DNA from 2 places in the Janthinobacterium sp. GW822-FHT07H11 genome. Region 1 is predicted to be linked to the other one. Evidence: predicted binding sites of a transcription regulator. Region 1 holds the regulator's gene; the other holds the start of a gene.
The links. The regulator FliA, encoded in region 1, starts transcription of late flagellar genes. The targets are predictions, from matches to a motif close to CTAAAGTTTNNNNNNNNNNNGCCGNTA.

Region 1 (3,400 bases):
CGCGTGATGACTTTTTTGTCGGCCACGCCGCAGGATGACAAGGGCGCCATGCTGGTCAACCTGGGCGCGTCGCTCGCGCATGCGGGCAATGAAGTGCTGCTGGTGGACGCCAGCGGCGGCAGCGAGGGCGTCGCCGCGCGCCTGGGCCTGGCGCACGGCGCCAGCCTGCTCGACGTGGCGCGCCAGCAGTGCGGCCTGAACCAGGTGATCCACCAGGTGCCGCAGGGCTTCGGCGTGACCCACCTGGGCGCGCGCAACTATCTGATGGATAGCGTCGATTACGCGGGCGAGGATGAATCGCGGCGCCTGGCCAAGACCTTCGAGGTCATGGCGCGCCAGAGCGGCATCGTGCTGGTCGACGGCGTCGTGGCCGAGCAGGGCGCCTGCTTTCCCGTGCCGCTGATGGCCTCGGCCGACATCGTGGTGCAGGTGTCCAATAGCGCCACCTCGATCAAGGCGGCGTATTGCCTGATCAAGCGCCTGAACCAGGAACTGGGACGGCGCCCGTTTGGAATTCTTGTTACCGGCGCTTCCGAATCCGAGGCAAAAGTGGTATACGATAATATGGCACAGGCGGCAAGCCGCTACCTGGCCGTGAAACTGACCTCGATGGGGTCCGTGCCGGCCGACGAGTACCTGCACCGCGCGGCGCGGCTGGGGCGCAGCGTGGTCGATGCCTTCCCGCTGGCGGGCGCATCGGTGGCGTTTCGCGGACTGGCCGAGCGGCTGGTGCGTTCGGCGGCGCCCGTGCTGGGCAGCACCTTGTATCAGACGGGGAGTGCACACCATTTCAGCGCCTGAATTCATCATCAGCACACGATAAGCAGATAAGATAACAAGCAGCCTATGTACACGGTCAAAGGGAAATCGAACAAGGACTATTTGCTGACGGAGCACATTCCGCTGGTGAAGCGTCTGGCGCACCATATGAAGGCGAAATTGCCGCCTTCGGTCGAGGTCGATGACCTGATCCAGGCCGGCATGATCGGCCTGCTCGATGCCATCACGCGCTACGAAGAAACGCATGGCGCGCAGTTCGAGACCTATGCCGTGCTGCGCATCCGCGGCGCCATGCTCGACGAACTGCGCACCAGCGACTGGCTGCCGCGCAGCATGCGCCAGAACATGCGCAAGATCGAAGAGGCGATGAGCACCCTGCAGCAGCGCCTGGGCCACCCGCCGACGGAGTCGGAAGTGGCCAAGCTGCTCAAGATGTCGCTGTCCGATTACCAGGAAATGCTGGGCGAGGGCGGCGGCCACCAGCTGGTGTACTACGAAGATTTTCATGACCCGGACGGCAATGACAGCTTCCTCGACCGCCATTGCGTGGATGAAGACAGCGACCCCTTGCGTTCCCTGCTCGATACCGATTTCCGGCAGTCCGTGATCGATGCCATCGATGCGCTGCCGCCACGCGAGAAAATACTCATGGGCCTGTACTACGAAGAAGAGCTGAACCTGAAGGAGATCGGCGCGGTGATGGGCGTTTCCGAATCGCGCGTCTCGCAGCTGCATACCCAGGCCGTCGCGCGCCTGCGCGCAACCTTGAGGGAGCAGGCGTGGACTGGTCCAGCGTAATCGGGCTGGCGCTGGCGCTGGCGGGCCTCCTGGTCGGCCAGGCACTCGAGGGCGGCAAGATGGCCTCCCTGCTGCAGCCGGCCGCCTTCGCCATCGTCATCGTCGGCACCTTCGGCGCCGTGCTGCTGCAGACGCGGCTGCGTACTTTTGTCCGCGGCCTGGAAATGCTGCGCTGGGTCTTCCTGCCGCCGCCCGACACGCGCGCCGCGCTGGCGCGCGACATCGGCGCCTGGAGCCTGACGGCGCGCCGCGACGGCCCGCTGGCGCTCGAGCGCCTGATGGAAAACACGGCCGACCGCTTCAGCGCGAAGGGACTGAGAATGATTGTCGACGGCATCGCGCCCGACAAGCTGCGCCAGCTGCTCGACGTGGAAATCTCCGCCTACGAGATGGCCGAGCGCCAGGCCGTCAAGGTGTGGGAGTCGGCGGCCGGCTATTCGCCCACCATCGGCATCCTGGGCGCCGTGCTGGGCTTGATACACGTCATGGAAAACCTCACCGACCCCAGTAAACTGGGCGGCGGCATCGCCGTGGCCTTCGTTTCGACGATCTATGGCGTGGGCCTGGCCAACCTGCTGTTCCTGCCGGTGGCCAATAAACTCAAGGCCATCGTCTCGCGCCGCGTGGTGCAGTATGAAATCACGGCCGCGGTCCTGTACGACATCGCCACCGGCGACCATACGCGCATCATCGAAGAGCGCGTATCGAGCCTGCTGCACGAGCACTGAGCATGATGCGGCGCGCGCGCAGGAAGTATGACGAAGACCCGGACAACCAGGACCGCTGGCTGATCTCGTACGCCGACTTCATCACCCTGCTGTTCGCGTTTTTCGTCGTCATGTATGCGATTTCGCAAGTCAACGAGGGCAAGTACCGCGTCTTCCAGAGCGCCATCGGCCAGGCATTCAGCCTGGAAAAGGGCGCGCCGCCCATCATCATGGAAGCGCCGCAAGCCATTGCCTTGCCGAACCCCGCCCTGAAGCGCCGCACGGAAGCCATCCGCCGCGAGCGCGAGCACATGACGCGCCTGGCGCAGGACCTCACATCCACCCTGGCGCCGCTGGTCAAGGAGGGCAAGGTGCGCGTGACGCAGACGAGCCGCGGCGTGAGCGTCGAAATCAACGCCAGCGTGCTGTTCGATCCGGGCGCGGCCGGCCTGACGATGGAGTCGGACCAGGCCCTGCGCGCCGTGGCCGTGCTGCTCAAGGACGACACGCACGACGTGCAGGTGGAAGGGCATACGGACGTCCAGCCGATCAGCAATTCGAACTTCGCCTCGAACTGGGAGCTGTCTGCCGCGCGCGCCAGCGCCGTGGTGCGCCTGTTCATCGCCAGCGGCGTGCAGGCGTCGCGCCTGACGGCCGTCGGCCACGCCGACAATATCCCCGTCGCGCCCAACGCCACGCCGGAGGGGCGCGCGCGCAACCGCCGCGTCGCCGTGACGATCCTGTCGGGCATTCCGGAAACGGTGACGGAAGTGCCGACGCCGCCGCCCGCCGCGCCGCCCGCGCCGGCAAACTGACTGGCGGGGTCTGGCCCCGGCATTGCTTGGTACAATCGCGGCCTTTCCCTTTTTATCTCTCCATCATGAAAAGCAGTTCCCAGGGCGGCCTTGTGTATTCCACCGAAACGGGCCGCATGTGCCCCGCGTGCCGCCAGCCGCTGGCGCAATGCGCGTGCAAGGCGCAAGCGAAAGCGGCGCCCGCCGGCGACGGCGCGGTGCGCGTGTCGCGCCAGACCAAGGGCCGCGGCGGCAAGAGCGTCACCGTGGTCAAGGGCTTGCCGCTGGACGCCATCGCGCTGGCCCTGCTGGGCAAGCAGC
Region 2 (3,400 bases), 2.8 Mb from region 1:
GCTGCTGCTCGCGCGGCAAGCCCGGCGGACGGTAGTACTGCTCGACCAGGGTAAAACCGGCCGCCTGCACGTACGCGGCCCACGTCGCTTCGTCGTGGTAGCTGCCGTAGCGCGCGCCATGCCAGCCTTCCTGGTTCTGCCCACGCGGATTCGAGCTGAAAAAGACGCCACCCGGCTTCAGGCACGCGTACAAAGCGCGCAGCACGCCCGGCAAGGCGGCGCTGGGCACGTGGAACAGCACGGCATTGGCGAACACGCCGTCGAAGTGCGCGGCAGGCAGGTCGAGGTCGACGAAATCCTGCTGCCACACGGTGCAGCCGCTGTAGGCGCGCGCCATCTCGACGAAGCGCGCGCTGCCGTCCACGCCCGTGGCATGGTGGCCCAGGGCCGTGAAGGCCTTCAGGTCGCGGCCCGGGCCGCAACCGAGGTCGAGAATCTCCAAAGGCGCGGGCCTGCCGATGGCGGCCAGCAGCGCGCCGATGTTCTGGCTGACGTCGTGGTCGCGCGTGCCTTCGAAAAACTGCTCGGCGCTGGCGTCGTAATGGGCCAGGGTGCGGTCGGTGATGGCGTGGATGGGATCTTGCTGGTCTTGCGCTCGATTCGTCGGCTTCATGCTGCTCCTGTCGGTGATCGCGCATTTTACGGTAGCGGCGCGCAAGCCGCCTGAGCGGCAGCCCGCCTTTCGCTTCGATAGCCGCCTTGCGCCGCAAGGACGGGAAGACGGGCATGGCTTTCCTGTATTGAAATGGCTGAAATCATAGCCTGTTTCCAGCGCCGGACACGCGCGCGAAGTTTTTTGCATGGAGATAAAAAATCGGCATATAGTTTCACGACACTTCCACCGTGCCGCGCGAACGCCAAGGAGATTGCCATGCAACTTGAAGCGCTGTTCCAGCATCCCCATGCCCTGCCTGCCGCGCCGAAAATTGTCGACGAACTGGTGCGCAGCTTCGACAATCCGGCCATTTCCACCGAGGAGATTGCCAACAAGCTGGGCGCAGACCCGGCCCTGAGCGCCAAGCTGCTGCGCCTGGCCAACTCGGCCTATTATCACGTCTCGCGCAGCATCGGCACGGTGGAAGACGCCGTGCTGATGCTCGGTTTTGTGACCGTGCGCACGCTGGTCATCAGCTCGGGCCTGGTCAGCGGCTTCAAGGCCGTGCCAGGATTGAACCTGCCGCAGTTCTGGCGCTACAGCCTGCACAGTGCCGTGTCGGCCCGCTGGATCGCCAGGCAAACGGGCGACAACCAGGACCTGGCGTTCACCATCGGCATGATGCATGCGATCGGCCAGCTGGTGATCCATGCCGCCATGCCGGAGCAAGCCATGCAGCTCGACAAGATCGCCCCGCCGTTCGATGCGCGCCGCCTTGATGCGGAACGGGTATCGCTGGGCTACAGCTATGCGGAAGTGGGCGCGGAACTGGCGCGCCGCTGGAAATTCCCCACCGCCTTTGCCGAAGCCATCGCCGCGTTTCCCGATCCGCTGGCGCGGCCGCCGCTGAACCGCCTGGGCGCCATCGTCCACCTGGCCGCCTGGCGCGCCCGCATCGATGAAAACCACCTGAGCGATGAAGAAATCATCGCCTGCTACCCGAACGCGGTGGCCGGGGCGCTGGGCTTGCCGCCCGCGGCGCTGGTCGACAAAATGCCGCCGCCGGCCGAATTGAGCGCCGGCCTGGAGGAACTGATCAACTGAATGCTCTCGCCCGGTAACGCCATAGCCAGCATCCATGCGGCTTGGCGGGCGATGCCGGCAGGTGAACGCCCGCTTTTGAGATTATTTTCATTTTTTTCAAAAAAACCCTCAAGTTCCCGTGCAGGCCGCCGTTAATCTAGACAGGCGGTAATCCTTTCACTAGCTACGGGTGTGCTCATGACCTCCAACGACGTTCTCTCGATGTATGAAAATATTGCAGGAATGACCAACAAAATGGTCGTGGCCGCACGTTCGAGCGACTGGGACGGTTTGCAGACCCTGGAAAACCAGTGCACCGGCGAAGCTGGCGCCGCCATGGCCGGTGCCGTGCCCGCGCTGTCCGGCACGGCGCGCATGCGCAAGATCGACCTGCTCAAGCAAATCCTGGCAAATGACCGCGAAATCCGCACCATCACCGAGCCGTGGATGACGCAGCTGGCCAAGGTGATGCCGGCGCCGCGCGCCGGCATGTAAGCCTGTTGCCACCAAAATAAAAAAGCGCCATCGGCGCTTTTTTTACGTCTGCCCCGCCGCCGCTTGGCGGTGCCGGCAAGCGGCGGCGGGCGGCGGCGAGAGAGGAATATGGAAGGCGAACCCCAGGTATCTCCTGGCGTCGCCTCGCTGCCGGTTGCATCCGGCGTCCGCGAGCACATCGTCGGCATCGCAGACCGCTTCCAGGCCCAGGCGTTTATGCAACGCTACACCTGTTTGCCGCGCCACACTATCGTTGGTGGCTGCGACAGGCTGGGACTGTTTTGTCAGTAGAGCAAGTCCACTGAGTTAATTATAAAGCCATCTTTGAAAAATAGGCAACGCTATTGGCACATGCGCGCGCATCTTTTTGCAATATCTTTTTTCATGTCAAATGCTAGCGCGAAAATGGCTCCGCCTCGGCCACTGCCACCTCTTCCGGCGCTTCGGTCAGGACGGGGATGCGCTTGCGCCGGAATGGCTTGCGCAGCAAGACCCAGTATTTCGATGGCGCTGCCGTCCCTGGCGCCCGCTTGCGCTTGCGCACGACATACACGGCGGCGGCCGTCAGCAGCAGGAATACGAGCGTGCCGACGCCCAGCCATATCAAGCCGTTGCCGCCCGCCTTCTTCTGCGTCTCCTGCGCCGGCGGGAGCTTGGGCTTGGCATGCGGCGGCCCCGCCACGGCAGCGGCCGCCGCCGGTGCCGCCGGCAGCGCCAGCGCCTTTTGCAGCGCGCCGATCTTGCCCTCCAGTTCGCCCAGCTTTTCATTCAACGCCGCATTTTTCTGGTCCAGCGCCACGCAGGCTTCAGCCTGGGCGGCCGCTTGCGGCGCGCAGGCGGCCGCGGGCACGGCGGCGCGGCGCGGCGGTGGCGCGGGACGGGCCGCAACAGGCGGGCGCGCCACGGCGTCAGCCCGCGGGGCGGCGCGCGGCGCGCTGAAGACGGCGGGCGGACGCAGCATGCCCTCGGCGCGCGCGCGTGCCGCCAGCGCGGCGGCATCCGGCGGCGGCGCCAGTACCACGGGCGCGGGGGGCACGACTGCCTTAGGCGGCGGCGCGGCCGCTGGCGCCGGCGTCAGCCAGAGCGTGGCCAGGCGCACGATGGCGCGACTGCCATTTCCCAACAGTAAGTACAAATGCAGGTGGCCTGCCTGGATCGCCTGCTGCGTACTGACGCGCACATAGCGCCGCCCGCCCCGCTCGAACGCGCTGACAGCCAAGCCCTGCA

Region 2: AC3RCJ_RS07760 (flagellar protein FliT) is a predicted target of FliA. The motif match lies at 1,807-1,833, and genes of this name have one in related genera.

Annotation. Positions count from the first base shown of each region.
Region 1 is NZ_CM179507.1:5,344,684-5,348,083, reverse strand. It holds gene AC3RCJ_RS23580 (MinD/ParA family ATP-binding protein) at 1-801, shown strand, start outside; gene AC3RCJ_RS23575 (RNA polymerase sigma factor FliA) at 847-1,578, shown strand; gene AC3RCJ_RS23570 (flagellar motor protein) at 1,560-2,306, shown strand; gene motD (flagellar motor protein MotD) at 2,312-3,100, shown strand; gene AC3RCJ_RS23560 (translation initiation factor Sui1) at 3,166-3,400, shown strand, end outside.
Region 2 is NZ_CM179507.1:1,747,046-1,750,445, reverse strand. It holds gene AC3RCJ_RS07775 (class I SAM-dependent methyltransferase) at 1-613, opposite strand, end outside; gene AC3RCJ_RS07770 (hypothetical protein) at 612-761, shown strand; gene AC3RCJ_RS07765 (HDOD domain-containing protein) at 872-1,699, shown strand; gene AC3RCJ_RS07760 (flagellar protein FliT) at 1,877-2,173, shown strand; gene AC3RCJ_RS07755 (hypothetical protein) at 2,282-2,464, shown strand; gene AC3RCJ_RS07750 (type IV pilus assembly protein FimV) at 2,568-3,400, opposite strand, start outside.